DNA from 4 places in the Streptomyces gamaensis genome. Region 1 is predicted to be linked to each of the others. Evidence: riboswitches for the same ligand, from Rfam matches in the RefSeq annotation. Region 1 holds a riboswitch; each other region holds the start of a gene.
The links. A riboswitch is a leader RNA that binds a small molecule or an ion and turns the genes downstream of it on or off. The one in region 1 is predicted to bind cobalamin.

Region 1 (4,530 bases):
CTGGCCATGCTCGGCTTCATGGCCATCGCGGCGGGCGTGAAGGTGAAGAACGGTCAGCTCGCCATTCCGCAGCTGTTCTCGGACATGTTCCCCGACTGGTTCACGGGGGTCGCCTTCGCCGCGATCGGCATCGGCGCGCTCGTGCCCGCCGCCATCATGTCGATCGCCGCCGCCAACCTCTTCACCCGCAACATCTACAAGGACTTCCTGCGGCCCGACGCCTCCCCCGAGCACGAGGCCAAGGTCTCCAAGCTCGCCTCGCTGCTCGTCAAGGTCGGCGCGCTCGTCTTCGTCCTGACGATGGACAAGACCGTCGCCATCAACTTCCAGCTCCTGGGCGGGATCTGGATCCTCCAGACCGTCCCCGCGCTCGTCGGCGGCCTGTTCACCCGCTGGTTCCACCGCTGGGCCCTGCTGGCCGGCTGGGCGGCCGGCATGGTGTACGGGACGTGGCGCGCGTACGACACGCCGTCGGCGACGCAGGACCACTTCGGCAACACGAACCTGATCCCCCTCATCGGGGAGAAGGGGTACATCGGGCTGACCGCGTTCGTGCTCAACGTGGCGGTGGCGGTGGTGCTGACGCTGGTGCTGAAGGCGGTCAAGGCGCCGGACGGGGTGGACGAGACGAAGGCGACGGACTACACGGCGGACGTGGGCGACCCGGGGGTCGCGAGCGGTTCCGGGGGGCACTGACGGGTGTGACGACGGGCGGTCGCCGCCGGCGCCCGCGGGCGCCGGAACCGGCCCGGCCGCGCCCGGCCGCCCCCGTCAACTCCCCTGCGGGCAACGCCCGTCACCGCTCCAGCGCGACCGTGCCGCCCAGCTCCACCCACCCGTCCTCCGCGTACCGCGTCCGCAGCCGTGAGCCCGCCCCCTGACGGATGTCCAGTCCGCGCCGCAGTCCGGCGGTGAGGGTGACGGCCGCGGCACCGGTCGCCTCGTCCTCGGTGACGCCGTCGCCGCGCCTCGGGAAGCCTCTGGCGCGGACCGCGCCCGCCGCCTCGTCCTGCCACGCCCACGCGTAGAGCCAGCCCTCGCCCGGAGGCGGGGCGGGCAGGGCGTCGACCTCGGCCGGGGAGGGGTACTGCCGCATCACGCGGCCCGTCGCCCACCGCGCGCGGCAGCGGATCCACACGTCGCCGTCGGCCGTGAAGCGGACGGGCACCTCCCCCGCCGGCGGCCGCAGGGTGCCGGCCCCGTGGCCGTACCGCCGCAGCAACCACGCCGCACCCACCAGCGGGTGGCCCGCGAAGGGCAGTCGAGTGCTCGGGGTCCGGATGTCAACTTTGCCCCGGTCCGGGTCGTCGATGAACACTGTCTCGCTGAAGCCCAGCCGCGCGGCCAGCCGCTGCCGTGCGTCCGCGTCCGGTACGGCCGCGCCGTCGCGGACGACGCCGAGCGGATTCCCGCCCGTGCCGTCGGGGCCCGTGAACACGCGCAACACCTGTGCTTCGCCCATGGAGTGAGGGAACCACAGGGCCCCGCGCCCGCTCCGCGCGGCCCCGTCCCGGGCCCCCGCAAAGGGCCGCAAGCACACCGCCTGTGGGCGCACCAACACGTTCCCGGCACTAGATGTGGGGGGCGCGTGCGAGGCACGGCACTAGATGTATGCTCTTCCTCGCTGTCGACGCAGGGGAATCCGGTGGAAATCCGGAACTGTCCCGCAACGGTGAATGTGTACTCATTTGCGGTGCACCTGCAGTCCGAGGACCTGCCGGCAGCGCGCCCGTCCCGAGCCCGCCCGGCCCGGCCGGCGGGTGAGGAACACGTCCGGGCCTCGCGGGTTGGGCCGACGGGCGCCTGCGCGCATGCTCACGTACGTCCGTAAGGGACCGTACGGGGCGCATGCGCGTGTGCGACCGCCGCGCACCGCCCGCCCGGCCACTTGCCGAGCGAGGAGAGCCTCCAGTGACCATCGCGCCCGCCGATCCGGCTGCAGGTCCGGTCTCAGCTACCGCGGAAGCGAACGACGGTCCCGGGACCGCGCTGCTGCGCACCCTGACCGAACTCACCGCCGATCTGCCCGCCACCGACCCGGGCAAGGTCGCCGCCGCCGCGCTGCGCGGCCGTCACCCGGGCTCGGACGAGGCCGGGCTGCGGGCCCTGGCCATCGAGGCGGCCGCCGGGCTGATCGCCGAGGAGCCGCAGTACTCGCGGCTCGCCGCGCGGCTGCTCACCCTCGCCATCGCCGAGGAGGCGGCCGGGCAGGGCGCCGTCTCGTTCTCGGCCTCGGTCGCGGTGGGCCACCGCGAGGGCCTGATCGCCGACGGCACGGCCGAGTTCGTCCGTACCCACGCGGCCCGCCTGGACGCGCTCGTGCAGGAGGCGCTCGCCCAGGGCGCGGACGACCGCTTCGGCTACTTCGGGCTGCGCACCCTGCACTCCCGCTATCTGCTGCGGCACCCCCTGACCCGCGACGTGATCGAGACCCCGCAGCACTTCCTGCTGCGCGTGGCCTGCGGTCTGGCCGAGGACCACTCGGAGCGGGCGCTGGAGGACGTGGCGCGGCTGTACGGGCTCACGAGCTCGCTGTCCTACCTGCCGTCCTCCCCCACGCTGTTCAACTCCGGCACGCGCCACCCGCAGATGTCCTCCTGCTATCTGCTGGACTCGCCGCTGGACGAGCTGGACTCGATCTACGACCGCTACCACCAGGTGGCGCGGCTGTCGAAGCACGCGGGCGGCATCGGCCTGTCCTACAGCCGGATCCGCTCCCGGGGTTCGCTGATCCGCGGCACCAACGGGCACTCCAACGGCATCGTGCCGTTCCTGCGCACCCTCGACGCCTCGGTCGCCGCCGTCAACCAGGGCGGCCGCCGCAAGGGCGCGGCCTGCGTGTACCTGGAGACCTGGCACGCGGACATCGAGGAGTTCCTGGAGCTGCGGGACAACACCGGTGAGGAGGCCCGCCGCACCCACAACCTCAACATCGCGCACTGGATCCCGGACGAGTTCATGCGCCGGGTCGAGGCGGACGCCGACTGGTCGCTGTTCTCCCCCGCCGACACCCCCGACCTCGTCGACCTGTACGGCGAGGAGTTCGACGCCGCGTACCGCCGTTACGAGGCCGAGGGCAAGGCCGTCAAGACGATCCCGGCGCGGGTGCTGTACGCGCGGATGATGCGCACCCTCGCGCAGACCGGCAACGGCTGGATGACGTTCAAGGACGCCGCCAACCGCACCGCGAACCAGACCGCGGAGAAGGGCCGGGTCGTCCACTCCTCCAACCTCTGCACGGAGATCCTGGAGGTCACCGACGACAGCGAGACGGCTGTCTGCAACCTCGGTTCGGTCAACCTCGCCGCGCACCTGGGCGAGGACGGCGGGATGGACTGGGAGAAGCTCGACGCGACCGTCCGGACGGCCGTCACCTTCCTCGACCGCGTCGTGGACATCAACTTCTACCCGACCGAGCAGGCCGGCAACTCCAACTCCCGCTGGCGGCCGGTGGGTCTGGGCCTGATGGGTCTGCAGGACGTCTTCTTCCGGCTGCGGCTGCCCTTCGACTCGGCGGAGGCCAAGGAGCTGTCCACGCGGATCTCCGAGCGCATCATGCTCGCCGCCTACGAGGCGTCCGCCGACCTCGCCGAGCGGCACGGCCCGCACCCGGCCTGGTCCGCGACCCGTACCGCGCGCGGGGTGCTGCACCCGGACCACTACCCCAACGCCGTGCCCGCGTGGGCCGGCCGCTGGGAGGCGCTGCGGGCCCGTATCGCGACGACCGGCATGCGCAACTCGCTGCTGCTGGCGATCGCGCCGACCGCCACGATCGCCTCGATCGCCGGCGTCTACGAGTGCATCGAGCCGCAGGTCTCCAACCTCTTCAAGCGCGAGACGCTCAGCGGCGAGTTCCTCCAGGTCAACACCTACCTGGTGGAGGACCTCAAGCAGCTCGGCGTATGGGACCGCGCCACGCGCGACGCGCTGACCGACGCCAACGGCTCGGTCCAGGACATGAAGTGGATCCCGCAGGAGGTGCGCGAGCTGTACCGCACGGCCTGGGAGATCCCGCAGCGCTCCCTGATCGACATGGCGGCGGCCCGCACCCCGTACCTCGACCAGAGCCAGTCGCTCAACCTGTTCATGGCCTCGCCCACCATCGGCAAGCTCAGCTCGATGTACGCGTACGCCTGGAAGCAGGGCATCAAGACGACGTACTACCTGCGTTCGCGCCCGGCGACCCGGATCGCCCGCGCGGCGTCCGGCGGTGCCGCCGCGGCCGCCCCCGTCCCCCCGCAGCAGGCCGCGCCCGACGCGGACGCCATCGCCTGCTCCCTTGAGAACCCCGAGTCCTGCGAGGCCTGCCAGTAATGTCTGCCGAACGCCCCAAGAACCTGCTCGACCCCGGCTTCGAGCTGACCCTGCGTCCGATGCGGTACCCGGACTTCTACGACCGCTACCGCGACGCGATCAAGAACACCTGGACCGTCGAGGAGGTCGACCTCCACTCCGACGTCGCCGACCTCGCCAAGCTCTCCCCGGGCGAGCAGCACCTGATCGGCCGCCTCGTCGCGTTCTTCGCGACCG
Region 2 (4,530 bases), on a different contig from region 1:
CGTTGACGAGGAACGGGTAGACCAGCGGCAGGTCGCCGAGGGCGGCGTCGGGGCCGCAGGCGGCGGAGAGCCCGGCGTTCTTGCCGGGCAGCCATTCGAGGTTGCCGTGCTTGCCGAGGTGCACCATGGCGTCGGCGCCGAAGCCGCCGTCCTCACGGGCGGTGGCGATCCACCGGTAGGCGGCCAGATAGTGGTGCGAGGGCGGCAGGTCGGGGTCGTGGTAGATGGCGATGGGGTTCTCGCCGAAGCCGCGCGGCGGCTGGATGAGGATCAGCAGGTTGCCACGGCGCAGCGCGGCGAGGACGATCTCGCCCTCGGGGTCGCGGCTGCGGTCGAGGAACATCTCGCCGGGGGCGGGCCCCCAGTGCTCCTCGACGGCCTCGCGCAGCTCCTGGGGCAACTGCCCGTACCAGCGGCGGTAGTCGGCGGCGGGGATGCGCACGGGGTTGCGGGCGAGCTGTTCCTCGGTGAGCCACTCCTGGTCGTGGCCGCCGGCCTCGATCAGGGCGCGGATCAGCTCGTCGCCGTCGCCGGACGCGAGGCCGGGTACGGGCTCCTCGGTCTCGTCGCCGAAGTCGTAGCCCTCGTCCCGGAGCCGGCGCAGCAGGGCGACGGCGCTGGCGGGGGTGTCGAGGCCGACGGCGTTGCCGATGCGGGAGTGCTTGGTGGGGTAGGCGGACAGCACGAGCGCGAGCCGCTTGTCGGCGGGGGCGATGTGCCGCAGCCGGGCGTGGCGGACGGCGATGCCGGCGACGCGGGCGGCGCGCTCGGGGTCGGCGACGTAGGCCGGCAGGCCGTCCTCGTCGACCTCCTTGAAGGAGAACGGGACGGTGATGATGCGGCCGTCGAACTCGGGCACGGCGACCTGGGTCGCGGCGTCCAGCGGGGAGAGTCCCTCGTCGTTCTCCTCCCAGGCGCTGCGCGGCCCGGTCAGGCACAGGGCCTGCAGGACGGGCACGTCGAGGGCGGCGAGGGCACCCGCGTCCCAGGACTCGTCGTCGCCGCCGGCGGATGCCTGCGCGGGCTTGGTGCCGCCGGCGGCGAGCACGGTGGTGACGATGGCGTCGGCGGCGCGCAGTTCCTCGACGAGCGCGGGTTCGGGGGCGCGCAGGGAGGCGACGTACAGCGGCAGGGCGCGGCCGCCGGCCTGCTCGATCGCCGTGCACAGGGCGTCGACGAAGGCGGTGTTGCCGCTCATGTGGTGCGCGCGGTAGTAGAGCACGGCCACGAGCGGGCCGGTGGCGCCGGGCGCGGGGGTGCGCTCCAGTGCGCCCCAGGCGGGGGCGGCGGCGGGCGGCTCGAAGCCGTGGCCGGTGAGCAGCACGGTGTCGGAGAGGAAGCGGGCGAGCTGTTCGAGGTTGGCGGGCCCGCCGTGGGCGAGGTAGGCGTGGGCCTCGGCGGCGATGCCGATGGGCACGGTGGAGTGCTCCATCAGCTGGGCGTCGGGAGCCTGTTCGCCGGTGAGGACGACCACCGGGCGGTCGCCGGCGAGCAGTTGGTCGAGCCCCTCCTGCCAGGCGCGGACGCCGCCGAGGAGCCGGACGACGACGAGGTCGGTGCCCTCCAGCAGCCCGGGCAGGGCGTCGAGGCCGAGCCGGGCGGGGTTGGCGAGCCGGTACGGGACCGGTCCGCCGGCCGCGCGGGCGCTGAGCAGGTCGGTGTCGGAGGTCGACAGGAGAAGGATCACGCGGCGCTCCCCAGGGCATCGAGGGTCGCCCGGGGTGCGCGGGAGGCGGATGTGCGCGTGCGCATGCTGCGGCAGGCCTTCCTCGGGGTCCGCGCCCCGGGCGGTTGGAGGACGGCGGGAGTTCCTGACTCACGCGGCAGAAGCTGCTGCCGCGCTCACAGTGGCGGGACCGTGCCGGATTCGCACCGGACTTCCTCCCCTGGCGCCGTCGCTGGCGTCTGGCGGGCCGTCGGCTCCGCCGGGGCCATAGTAGCGACCGGCGCCGCGTTGACCAGCGGGGGCCGCTGCGGAACTCGCGTGCGCGGACAGCGCACGATGCTGCGGGGAGCGCCCCCGGTCTTGCATCCCGCGCCATGGCGCGGGGCGCCTTCCGGCGGAAGCCGGGCCACGACGCTGGCGCACGGCTGCGGGCCGCGTCGGTGCCTCGCGCGCGCCGGGCACTGCAGCCCGCAGCCCGTCGGATGCCTGCGGCTCCGGTCCCGCAGCCCGGGGACCGCCGCCGGCGGACCGTGTGCTTCCGCAACCGGCCCGCCCCCGGCGTACGGGCGTGGGTATGCTCGCCGCCATGCCCGTCACCAGCCCTTCCCCCTCGGACCGCGAGAATCCGGTCGGCCGTGACCGCGGTGACGCCTGTCCCGGCGCGCTGCGGCTGCACGGCGCGGACGACGGCGCGCTCGCCCGGATCCGGCTGCCCGGCGGACTCCTGACAGCCCGTCAGGCGGAGTCACTGGCCGGTCTCGCGCACGAACTGGGCGACGGGAACCTCGACCTCACCTCGCGCGGCAACGTCCAGCTGCGCGGCCTGGCCCCGGACTGCGGCGCGGAGTTGGGCGCGCGGCTGCGTGCGGCGGGGCTGCTGCCCTCGGACCGGCACGACCGGGTGCGCAACGTGGCGGCCTCCCCCCTGTGCGGGCTGGACGACCGCCGGCCGACGGCGGACGTACAGGCGTGGACCCGGGAACTGGACCGGCTGCTGTGCGGAGCGGACCCCGAACCACCCACCCGTACGGCCGACTTGTCCGGTCTGCCGGATCTCTCGCAGCTGTCCGGCCGTTTCCTGTTCGGCCTGGACGACGGCCGGGGCGACATCACAGCCCTCGCCCCCGATGTGACATTGATCGCAGAAGCGAACGGCAGTGCACTGCTCTGCTACGCGGCCACCGGCCCGTGCCTGCGCCTGGCCGCCGCCGACGCCCCGCGCGCCGCCGCGCTCGCGGCCCGGCACTTCCTGGACGGGCTGCGCGCGCGGGGGCTCACCGCCTGGCGCGTCGGCGACCTGCCGCCGCAGGACCGGCCGGACACCGGCCTGTTGCGGCGGCGCCTCGCCGCGGCCGGCATCACGGCCGCGCCCGGCGGACTTCTCCCGCCGCCCGCCGCTCCCCCGGAGCCCGGATGCGTCCACGGCCCGGGCGGACGTACGGCCCTGTCCGTGGCCGCGCCCCTCGGCCGGCTCACCACCGCGCAGTGGCTGCTCCTGGCGCACGGCGCCGCGCAGGCCGGCGACGGCACGCTGCGCGTCACGCCGTGGCGGGGCGTCGTCCTGCCGGGCCTGCCCGCACGCGAGGCCGTGCCCCGTCTCACCGCGCTCGCTGCGGCCGGGCTCGTCACCTCGCCGGCATCCGCCTGGCATGGCGCCGGAGCGTGCGCCGGACACCCCGGCTGCGCCAAGTCCCGCGCGGACGTCCGCGCGGACGCCACGGCGTGCCTGACGTCCGTACGCCCCGCCCCCGCACCGGAGCACCGTGGCACCGCGTCCGCGCTGCCGGTCTACTGGTCCGGGTGCGAGCGCCGCTGCGGACACCCCGGCGGACGGTGGGTGGACGTCCTCGCCACCGGCGACGGCTACCGCGTCGCGGTCCGCGACGGCGCCCGCGAGGAGAGCGCCCGTACCGTACCCGCCGCCCGGTCCGCCGACGCCGTGGCGGCGGCCCGCGCGACCGGCCCGGCCGGCGACGCCACATGACCCGGCCGGCCCGGCAACTCCCCACACCAGCAAGCGAACGAGCGAGGACGATGTTCGAGTACGAGAAGGACGGCGCGGCCATCTACCGCGAGTCCTTTGCCACCATCCGCGCCGAGGCCGACCTCGGCGGACTGCCGCCGGACGTCGCCCGGGTAGCGGTGCGCATGATCCACGCCTGCGGCATGGTCGACCTCGTCCGTGACCTCGCGTACTCCCCCGCCGTCGTGCGGCGCGCCCGCGAGGCCCTGCTCGCGGGCGCGCCGATCCTGTGCGACGCCAACATGGTCGCCAGCGGCGTCACCCGCAAACGGCTGCCCGCCGACAACGAGGTGCTGTGCGCCCTCACCGACCCCCGGGTGCCCGGACTCGCCCGCGAACTGGGCACCACCCGCAGCGCCGCAGCGCTGGAGCTGTGGCGCGGGAAGCTCGACGGGGCCGTCGTCGCCGTCGGCAACGCGCCCACCGCGCTCTTCCACCTGCTGGAGATGATCGGAAAGGGTGCGCCGCGCCCGGCCGCCGTCATCGGCATCCCGGTCGGTTTCGTCGGCGCGGCGGAGTCCAAGGACGCCCTGGCCGACAGCCCGCTGGGACTTGAGTACCTGGTGGTGCGGGGGCGGCGCGGCGGCAGCGCCATGGCCGCCGCCGCGGTCAACGCGATAGCGAGCGAGGAAGAGTGAGCGAGTACAAGCCCGGACAGCCCGGACGGCTCTACGGAGTGGGCCTCGGCCCCGGCGACCCGTCCCTGATGACGGTACGGGCGGTCGAGGTCATCGCCTCCGCCGATGTCGTCGCCTATCACAGCGCCCGGCACGGCCGCTCCATCGCGCGCTCGATCGCCGAGCGCCATCTGCGCCCCGACCACATCGAGGAGCGGCTGGTC
Region 3 (4,530 bases), on a different contig from region 1:
AGCTCGATCGTGCCGATGAGGAAGGCGACCGCGATCGACAGCCCGGTGATGGTGAGGTTGTAGTAGACCTTGCGGACGGGGTGGGAGAACGCCCACTGGTAGGCGAAGTTCATGAACGTGCCGTCGAGCGTGTCGAACAGGCTCATGCCGGCGGCGAACAGCAGCGGCAGGCACAGGACCGCGTACCAGGGCAGCCCGGCGGCGGCGCCGCTGCCGGCCATGACCATGAGCGTGACCTCGGTGGCGGTGTCGAAGCCCAGGCCGAAGAGGAAGCCCAGCGGGTACATCTGGCCGGGGCGCGAGACGGAGCGGGTGAGGCGGCCCAGGAGGCGGTTCATGAAGCCGCGCGCGTCCAGGTGCCGCTCCAGCTCGGCCTCGTCGTAGTGACCGGAGCGCATGGCACGGAAGATGCGCAGGATACCGGCGAGGGCGAGGAGGTTGAGGGCGGCGATGAGGTAGAGAAAGCCGCCGGAGACGGTGGTGCCGACCAGGCCGAGGGTCTGGTGGGTGGTGGAGTCCTCGTTCATGAGGGTGCCGGCCAGGTGCGTGCCTCCGGCGACGAGAGCGGCCATGGCGACGACGACGCTGGAGTGGCCGAGGGCGAACCAGAAGCCCACGGAGACGGGCCGTTCGCCGTCGGACATGAGCTTGCGGGTGGTGTTGTCGATGGCGGCTATGTGGTCGGCGTCGAAGGCGTGCCGCATGCCCAGGGTGTAGGCGGTGACGCCGAGGCCGACGCCGTAGACCTTGGAGCCGACGGTGTAGTGGGCGGGGACGACGAGCAGCAGGAGCACGCCGAAGGCGACGGCGTGCAGGGCGGCGACGACGGCCAGCAGGCCGGCGGTGCGCAGGGTGTCCTCCCGTCGCCAGCGGAAGGCGGGCGGCGCCCCGGGGGAGGCGGGCACGCCCGGGCTCCCGGCGCTGCCGTGGACATCGGTGGGCAGGGTCATCTGCGGATCACGCTCCAGCACCTCGTGGATCTTCTCGTGAGATGCCGTGGCCGGTCTCCTGGCTGACGGGTACGTCCGCGCCCGCCCCGCCTTCCCGGCAGCCGGCTGCTGCCAGTGGCCCCGTACACCGCGCGCGGCGTACGGACTGGGACGGTAACTCCCCGATCACAGTGGCGAGGGCCGCTCCGGACTGGGACCACGACGGTCCGCACCGGTCTTCCCGAACACCACGGCCCGGCCACCCTAGCCGTATTCCGGCCACGGACGGGCCCGCTCCGCACACCGGTTGCGCGGTGGGCCGTCCGGGCGGAGCGCGGCGGCCGATCCGTTCGGCTGTGTCCGGGAGATGGACGCCCCGGGCCGGGCGGTGCTACCAGTGCAGCACACCTCCACCGGCTTCCAGGGAAGGGCGGACCGCCATGGCAGAGTCGGCACACGGTCCTTCGGACCAGGGCGCGCCGCCCGGCGGGCAGCGCGCCGGGTTCGTCCGCAGCATCGGGCTGTTCCAGGCCACCGCCCTGAACATGAGCCAGATGTGCGGGATAGGACCCTTCGTCACCATTCCGCTGATGGTCGCGGCGTTCGCCGGCCCGCAGGCCGTCCTCGGGTTCGTCGCGGGCGCGGTGCTGGCCCTGGCCGACGGGCTGGTGTGGGCGGAGCTGGGCGCCTCGCTGCCCGGGGCGGGCGGCAGTTACGTGTATCTGCGGCAGGCGTTCCAGTACCGCACCGGCAAGCTGATGCCGTTCCTGTTCGTGTGGACGGCCATGCTCAACATCCCGCTGGCGATGTCCACGGGTGTCATCGGCTTCGTGCAGTATCTGGGCTATCTGTGGCCGGGAATGACGCCGCTCCAGGGCGATCTGACGGGCCTGGTGCTGACGGTGCTCGTGGTCGCCCTGCTGTGGGGGCGGGTGGAGCACATGGCGCGCCTCAACGTCGTGCTGTGGTGCGTGATGCTCGCCTCGGTGGTGCTCGTCATCGTCGCCGCCTACACCCACTTCAGCCCCGGACGGGCCTTCACCTACCCCGCGCACGCCTTCGAGCTGACCTCCAATCATTTCTGGATCGGCTTCGCCGCGGGCCTGACGATCGGCATCTACGACTACGGCGGCTACTGGACCTCCGCCTATCTGGGCGCCGAGATCAAGAACCCGGGCCGCACCCTGCCCCGCTCCATCGTCTATTCGATCCTCGGCATCATGGTGATCTATCTCCTGCTGCAGATCGGCACGTTGGGCGTCGTCGACTGGCAGGACATGCTCGACCCCGACTCGGCCGCCTCCTCCTCGGTGGCCTCCGCCGTCCTGGAGAGGACCTGGGGCAGGGGCGCGGCGAACGCCGTCACCGTACTGATCCTCGTCACCGCCGTCGCCTCCCTCTTCACGGGGCTGCTGGGCGGTTCCCGGGTGCCGTACGACGCGGCGCGCGAGGGCGTGTTCTTCCGCCCCTTCGGCAGGCTGCACCGGCGGCACCGCTTCCCGGTGCTCGCCCTGGTGGTCATGGGCGCGGTCGGCGGGGCGGGCTTCCTGCTCGGCCGGCACACGGACCTGCAGACCATCATCCAGCTGCTGACGACGGTGATGGTGCTCGTGCAGGCGCTCGCGCAGATCCTGGCCCTGAGCGTGCTGCGCCGCCGGCAGCCGGGGCTGCGCCGTCCGTACCGGATGTGGCTGTATCCGCTCCCCTCTCTGGTGGCGCTCGTCGGCTGGCTGGTGATCTACGGCTACGCGGACAAGGCGTCGCCGGGCCGGCATCCCATCGAATGGTCGCTGGCGTGGGTCGCGGCCGGCTGTGTCGCCTTCGTGCTGTGGGCGCGCCACGAGAAGGTGTGGCCGTTCGGGCCGCGGGAGATCTCCGAGGAGTACCTGACGGGCGCGGGGGCCGCCGATGCCGCGGGTGACCGTGGTGAGGGCGGCGAGGGCAGCGCGGGCGGTGGCGGGGGAACGGACGGGGAGCCGGACGCGGACCCGGGAGGCAAGGCGCCGGCGCCGGTCTGATCCGGCCCGGCCGATGCCGGTTCCGCCGGGCGGTGATAGAACTTGCATCCATGCCTGTGACCAGTTCGCCCCCTTCACCCCCCTCTCCGTCCTCCCCCGGAGGCCGGCCCTCACGCCCCGTCAGGCGGCGCAGACTCCTGTGGCACCGGCTGTTCTTCGGGATCTGGCTGCGGCCGGTCGACATCATGGACGAGGCGCGGGACCGCGGGGTGTGGGGGGCGGCGGCGTTCCTGTGCGTGGTGTGCGGAACGCTGGGGACGCTGGCGAGGGAGTCGTTCTGGGCGCAGTGGCGCGTCGGCCGCGCGCTCGCCGTCGAGGCGGTGGCGATAGCCGACGGCGTGCTGCTGCTCGCGAGCCTTCTGCTGGGCGTGGTCACGCACGCCATCGCGCGCCGCCTCGGCGGCAACGGCAGGTTCGCGCCCACGGTGACGCTGTTCGTGGTGCTGTTCTGGGCGACGGACCTGCCGCGGCTGGCCCTCGATGTGTGGCTGCCCTCCGACTCCTTCGCCGTGCGGGTCGCGGCCTGGGTCACCTCGGGCTTCGGCTACGCCTTCGCCGCGCTGCTGATCCGCGGTCAGCACCATCTGCCCACGCACAAGGCCGTGGCGGCGGTGAGCATACAGATGCTGGCCGCGGTGGCCCTGCTGAAGTTCCCGACGGCCGGGGCCTGACGGCCGCACGGCCCCCGCGCGGCCCCTGCACGGCCCCGCACAGCGAAAGGCCCGCCCGGTGCGACGGGGGATGCACACCGGGCGGGCTCGAAGACAGTTCTACCGCATCACCGATGGGCCATGCATCAAAAACCTGTTCGCCTTTACGGTTTACCAACGCACGGGGAGCGAATTCAGGCCATGCGCACGCGGGACAGCCGCCCCGCCGGCTTCCCGCAGGGCACGTCGGAGCCGGGCGGGCGGGGGGTCGCACGGGGCCGGACCGGTTCGCTGAAGTGACGGGCGCCACACCGTTCGATGCCCGGCAGGGCAGGGGTTCCGGGCGCCCGACTCGGCCTGGGCAAAGGGGAGTTGGCGCGTGTTCCGGAACACCGGCGGGCGCTCGCGGGGGCGGTTCCGCGCCCATCGGGGGCCTCCGGAAGGGAAGTTGGCCGGATACCGTGCCCGGAAGGCGATGCCCCGGGACGTACCGGGCGTAGACAGTGCGGAGGTTCTGGAGGGGGTTCCGCCTCGCCCGGACGCCCGACGGCCGAGCAGACAGGGCCTTTCGGCCTGTTCCGACGGTCGGCCCGCCGCTCCCGGCCCGGCGCGGGCCACCGGCCGCGCGCGTTCCGGTGAATCCGTGCGCGTGGGGCTCTGTCCGTCCCGGGGTGGCCGTAGGACGATGGCACGCTCGCTTCGTACGTGTCCCCGGGCAGGGAGGAACTCTCATGCGTCACCGGCGCCGCAGACCCCTTGACGGACTCCCGACCGCGCCGACGGCCGGGCCGCCGCACACGCTGCGCGGCCCGGTCGCCGTGTTGCTCGGGCTGCTGCTCATCGCCGCGGGTCCGGTCCCGGCCGCGTACGCCGCGGACGGCGGCAGGGCCCCGCACGGGCGGACGGCCGCCCTGGCCGACGCCCTGTACTGGA
Region 4 (4,530 bases), on a different contig from region 1:
GATGGTGGTCGTCGGCAGCGGCGGCAGGCCGAGCCGCGCCCGCTGGGCCACGGCCCGCTCCGGGTAGGGCTGCGGGCGGCGGGTGTCCGCCCCGGTGACGGCGGCGCAGCGCGCGCGGACGGCCGCGTCGCGGGTGAGGGCCGAGCCCGCCCGGGAGAGCCGGGCGGCGCGGGCCGCCGCGAGCTGCGGGGCGACCGCTTCGCGGCCCTCGCTGAGGGCCGTGGCGAGGGTGACGACCTCGGCGGTCTTCTGCCGGGCGAAGGCCAGCCAGCGGGCGATCTGCGGGTCCAGTTCGCGCTCGGCGGCGACGTCGAGGGGGACGTGCAGCAGCGAGCAGGAGGGCGCGACGTCGAGTTCGCCCGCGAGGGGCAGCAGCTGGGCCAGCGTCGACAGGGCGCCCTCCAGGTCGGCGGCCCACACGTTGCGGCCGTCGACGACGCCCGCGACCAGCCGCTTGCCGGGCAGCCCGCCGAGCCGGGCCAGGGCGCCGAGGTTACCGGCGGCCGGACCGGTGAAGTCCACCGCCAGTCCCTCGACGGCGGACCCGGCGAGCACCGGCAGGGCCTCGCCGAGCTCGTCGAAGTAGGAGGCGACCAGCAGCCTGGGCCGGTCCTCGACGGCGCACAGGTCCCGGTAGGCGCGGGCGACGGCGTTCAGCACGGCGGGCGGCTGGTCCTGGACGAGGGCGGGCTCGTCGAGCTGCACCCACGCAGCGCCCGCGGCCCGCAGGTCCGCGAGCAGCGACGCGTACACCGGCAGCAGCCGGTCCAGCAGCGTCAGCGGCTCGAAGCCGGCGGCCACCCCCGGGGCGGGCTTGGCCAGCAGCAGGAAACTGACCGGGCCGAGCAGGACGGGCCGGGCGGAGTATCCGGCCTCGCGGGCCTCGGTGAACTCGCCGACCTGCTTGCGGGAGTCGGGCGTGAAGACCGTGTCCGGGCCCAACTCGGGAACCAGATAGTGGTAGTTGGTGTCGAACCACTTCGTCATCTCCAGCGGCGGCACGTCCTTGGTGCCGCGCGCCATGGCGAAGTAGACGTCCAGATCGGTGTGCGTGTCCGTCCGTGCCGCCGCCCGGTGCCGGGCCGGGATCGCGCCGACGGCCCAGGTGGCGTCCAGGACGTGGTCGTAGAGCGAGAAGTCCCCGGTGGGGATCTCCGCGATGCCGCGGGCCCGCAGCTCCTCACGGGCGGCGGCACGCAACCGGGCCGCCTCGGCCAGCAGTTGATCCTGGGTGATCCGGCCCTTCCAGTAGCTCTCGACGGCCTTCTTCAGCTCCCGGTCGGGGCCCTGCCGGGGGTAGCCGTGCAGCGTCGGGCGGACACGCGCAGTACGCGTTGCGTTCACGGAACTCTCCTTCGCGAGTTCGTGCGGAACCGCACCCCGCTTTCCAGTGTGCGGGCAGTGGCAGGTCTTCGGACTCGCGGGCGCACCCGGCCGAAGGGCCGGGCACCTACTGGCCGTCGCTTCCCGGACGCCACGGGCGTCCAGTGCGTATGACGGCGGTCGTTCCCGCTCACCGCTGCGGGGCAGTTCCGGACTCGCACCGGATTCCCTCTTACGACGCTCCCGCCTGGCGGACGGGGCGAACCAGCTGCACCGCGCAGTCTAGCCACAGGAGTTGCGCGCGCGGCATACTCTGTGATCATGGCCATGCGCACCGCTGTCCGCCGGGTCGTCTCGCTCGTGCCCTCGCTCACCGAGGCGGTGGCCGCGAGCGCCCCCGGACTGCTGGTGGGCGTCACCGACTGGTGCACGCGTCCGCCGGGCCTCGACGCGGTCCGGATCGGCGGCACCAAGAACCCCGACACCGCCCGGATCGCCGCCCTCGCCCCCGACCTCGTCGTCGCCAACGAGGAGGAGAACCGGCCCGCCGACCTGGCCGCGCTGCGGGCCGCCGGGCTGCGGGTGCTCGTCACCGAAGTCCGCTCCCTGGAGCAGGCGTTCACCGAGCTGGAGCGGGTCCTGGTGGCCGGCTGCGGACTGGAGCGGCCCGGCTGGCTGGCCGAGGCGCGCGAGGCGTGGCGGGACGTACGGGCCGGGGAGCCGTCCGTACGGGCCGTGGTGCCCGTGTGGCGCCGGCCCTGGATGGTGCTCGGCCGGGACACCTTCGCCGGCGACCTGCTGGCCCGGCTGGGCGTGGCCAACGCCTGGGCCGGGCACGCCGAACGCTATCCCCGCATCGGCATCGACGAGCTCAACGCGTGCGGAGCGGGGCTCGTCGTCCTGCCCGACGAGCCCTACCGCTTCACCGCCGACGACGGCCCCGAGGCCTTCCCCGGACTGCCCTGCGCGCTCGTCAGCGGACGTCATCTCACCTGGTACGGGCCGTCGTTGACGCGGGCACCGCGGGTGCTGGGCGCGGCGCTGCGAGCAGCCTGCCGCTGACCAGACCGAGCAGCGTACGGGTCGCGGCCGTCGCCCACGCGGCGACGAGCACGAGGTACAGGGCCACCGCGAGCCAGGTGAACGCGGTGAGACCGGTGTGCCGGGCGAGGCCGGCGGCGCCGGTGACGCACGTACCGATGGGGAAGGTGAACCCCCACCACGTCATCGCGAAGCCCATGCCCTGCCGCAGCGCCCGCACCACCATCGCCGTCGCCAGCGCCAGCCACAGCAGCGCGAAACCGGTCACCGGGGTGCCGTACAGGACGGCGAAGGGGGCCGCGGCCTGCGCGTACGGGCCGGCGAGCGCACCGGGGGCGGCGTCGGCGAGGTTGTTCACGGCCGTCGTGGACTGGCCCAGCGGGCCCAGCACCAGGAACAGCGTCGGCGTCAGCGCGAGCGGCAGCGGACCGTGGTGCACCAGCCGCGCGAAGACCGCCGGCAGCAGGATCAGGGTCGCCAGCAGGCTCATGCCGAACAGGCCGTAGCAGCCCAGCACCATCGCCTGCCGCCACTGCCCGGCCGGCAGGTGCGGTACGAGCGCCGGACCGAGCGCGGCGGACACCATCGGGGCCACGACGGGCAGCAGCCACACCGGGGAGGCGCTGTCCGGGGCGATCCTGTGCCGGGTCACCATCAGGTACGGCACGGCGGTCGCCGCGAGCAGACCGACGACGGTGCCGGCCGTCCACAGCACGGCGTCCACGGCCACGGCCGCCGGTGTGCCGATCACGTCCTTGCCGACGGCGAGTGTCGACCCGCCGACGGCCAGCAGCGCCATCGCCAGACAGCCGTAGAACGGGGCCACGGCCGGGTCACCGAGGTGCGTACGGGCCTGGTCGGGGTGGCGCGCCCAGTGCCCGGCCCGCGCGGCGAGCACGCCGAGCAGCGCGAGCGCGGCGAGCACCCACACGGCCTGGCAGGCCCCGCGCAGCCCCGGCACCGTCACCGGCAGCGCGGCCCCCGCACTCGCGACAATGGCCGTCCCCATCACGGAGGCGTACCAGTTGGGCCCGAAGTGCCGCAGCCCGGGGCGGGGCGGGGCGGTCTCCCGGGTGGGGGTGCGGGGGTGCGCGAGCGTGGTCATGCCTCCACGGTCGCCCGGGCGGGCCGCTCCCACCAGGGGCTTTGTGTCTATGAGGGCATAAGGTGGGGTGATGAGCATGGGTGAAGGGGAGGGCGCGGAGCAGGCCCGCGCGACACCGGGCGGAGCGGATGCCCCCGGCGCCGGCCCGCAGGGGCCGCTCGCCCACCGGGTCCCCGACCTCGCCGCGCTGGAACTGCTGCTGGCCGTCGCGCGGCTGGGGAGCCTGGGGCGGGCCGCCAAGGAGACGGGCATCACCCAGCCCGCCGCGAGCAGCCGGATCCGCAGCATGGAGCGGATGCTCGGGGTCGCGCTCGTGGAGCGGTCGCCGCGCGGCTCGCGGCTCACCGACGCCGGGGTGCTCGTCACCGACTGGGCCCGGCGGATCGTCGAGGCCGCCGCCGCCTTCGACGCCGGCGCGCAGGCGCTGCGCACCCGCCGGGACTCCCGGCTGCGGGTCGCCGCCAGCATGACCATCGCCGAGTACCTGCTGCCCGGCTGGCTCGTCGCCCTGCGCGCGCGGCGCCCGGACACGGCCGTGTCCCTGTTCGCCGGGAACTCGGCGGCCGTCGCCGAGCGGCTGCTCTCCTCCGCCGCCGACCTCGGCTTCGTCGAGGGCCTGGACATACCGCCGGGCCTGGACGGCGCGGTCGTCGGCCACGACCGGCTCGCGGTGGTCACCGCCCCCTCCCACCCGTGGGCCCGCCGCCGCGCCCCCCTCGCCGCCCGGGAGCTCGCCGCCACCCCGCTGATCCTGCGCGAACGCGGCTCGGGCACGCGGCAGGTGCTGGACGCGGCGCTGTCCGCGTACGGCGGGGCCGCGCCGCCGCTGCTGGAACTCGCGTCGACCACGGCGGCGAAGGCCGCCGCGGTGAGCGGGGCGGGGCCGTCCGTGCTCAGCGAGCTGGCGATCGGGGAGGAGGTGGCGGCCCGCCGGCTGGTGGAGATTCCGGTGGCGGGGATCCAGCTGCGTCGTGCGCTGCGGGCGGTGTGGCCGGTGGGGCAGCGGCCTGCGGGGCCGGCGCGGGAGCTGTTGGGGCTGACGCGGGGGGTGTCCTAGGGGG

Region 2: another riboswitch for cobalamin. It lies ahead of cobN (cobaltochelatase subunit CobN); the one in region 1 lies ahead of ACFP1Z_RS00935 (ribonucleoside-diphosphate reductase subunit alpha).
Region 3: another riboswitch for cobalamin. It lies ahead of nicT (Nickel transporter NicT); the one in region 1 lies ahead of ACFP1Z_RS00935 (ribonucleoside-diphosphate reductase subunit alpha).
Region 4: another riboswitch for cobalamin. It lies ahead of metE (5-methyltetrahydropteroyltriglutamate--homocysteine S-methyltransferase); the one in region 1 lies ahead of ACFP1Z_RS00935 (ribonucleoside-diphosphate reductase subunit alpha).

What each region holds. Positions count from the first base shown of each region.
Region 1 is NZ_JBHSPB010000001.1:218,607-223,136, forward strand. It holds gene mctP (monocarboxylate uptake permease MctP) at 1-696, shown strand, start outside; gene ACFP1Z_RS00930 (PhzF family phenazine biosynthesis protein) at 797-1,462, opposite strand; cobalamin riboswitch at 1,612-1,736, shown strand; gene ACFP1Z_RS00935 (ribonucleoside-diphosphate reductase subunit alpha) at 1,912-4,314, shown strand; gene ACFP1Z_RS00940 (ribonucleotide-diphosphate reductase subunit beta) at 4,314-4,530, shown strand, end outside.
Region 2 is NZ_JBHSPB010000008.1:54,337-58,866, reverse strand. It holds gene cobN (cobaltochelatase subunit CobN) at 1-1,687, opposite strand, end outside; adenosylcobalamin (AdoCbl) riboswitch at 1,804-1,886, opposite strand; gene ACFP1Z_RS14930 (cobalamin biosynthesis protein CobG) at 2,253-3,650, shown strand; gene ACFP1Z_RS14925 (precorrin-8X methylmutase) at 3,701-4,327, shown strand; gene ACFP1Z_RS14920 (precorrin-2 C(20)-methyltransferase) at 4,324-4,530, shown strand, end outside.
Region 3 is NZ_JBHSPB010000008.1:63,772-68,301, reverse strand. It holds gene nicT (Nickel transporter NicT) at 1-950, opposite strand, end outside; cobalamin riboswitch at 982-1,197, opposite strand; gene ACFP1Z_RS14960 (APC family permease) at 1,370-2,947, shown strand; gene ACFP1Z_RS14955 (YIP1 family protein) at 2,998-3,618, shown strand; gene ACFP1Z_RS14950 (trypsin-like serine peptidase) at 4,329-4,530, shown strand, end outside.
Region 4 is NZ_JBHSPB010000016.1:18,891-23,420, forward strand. It holds gene metE (5-methyltetrahydropteroyltriglutamate--homocysteine S-methyltransferase) at 1-1,344, opposite strand, end outside; cobalamin riboswitch at 1,387-1,608, opposite strand; gene ACFP1Z_RS23785 (helical backbone metal receptor) at 1,645-2,385, shown strand; gene ACFP1Z_RS23790 (TDT family transporter) at 2,312-3,469, opposite strand; gene ACFP1Z_RS23795 (LysR family transcriptional regulator) at 3,546-4,526, shown strand; gene ACFP1Z_RS23800 (gamma-glutamyl-gamma-aminobutyrate hydrolase family protein) at 4,523-4,530, opposite strand, start outside.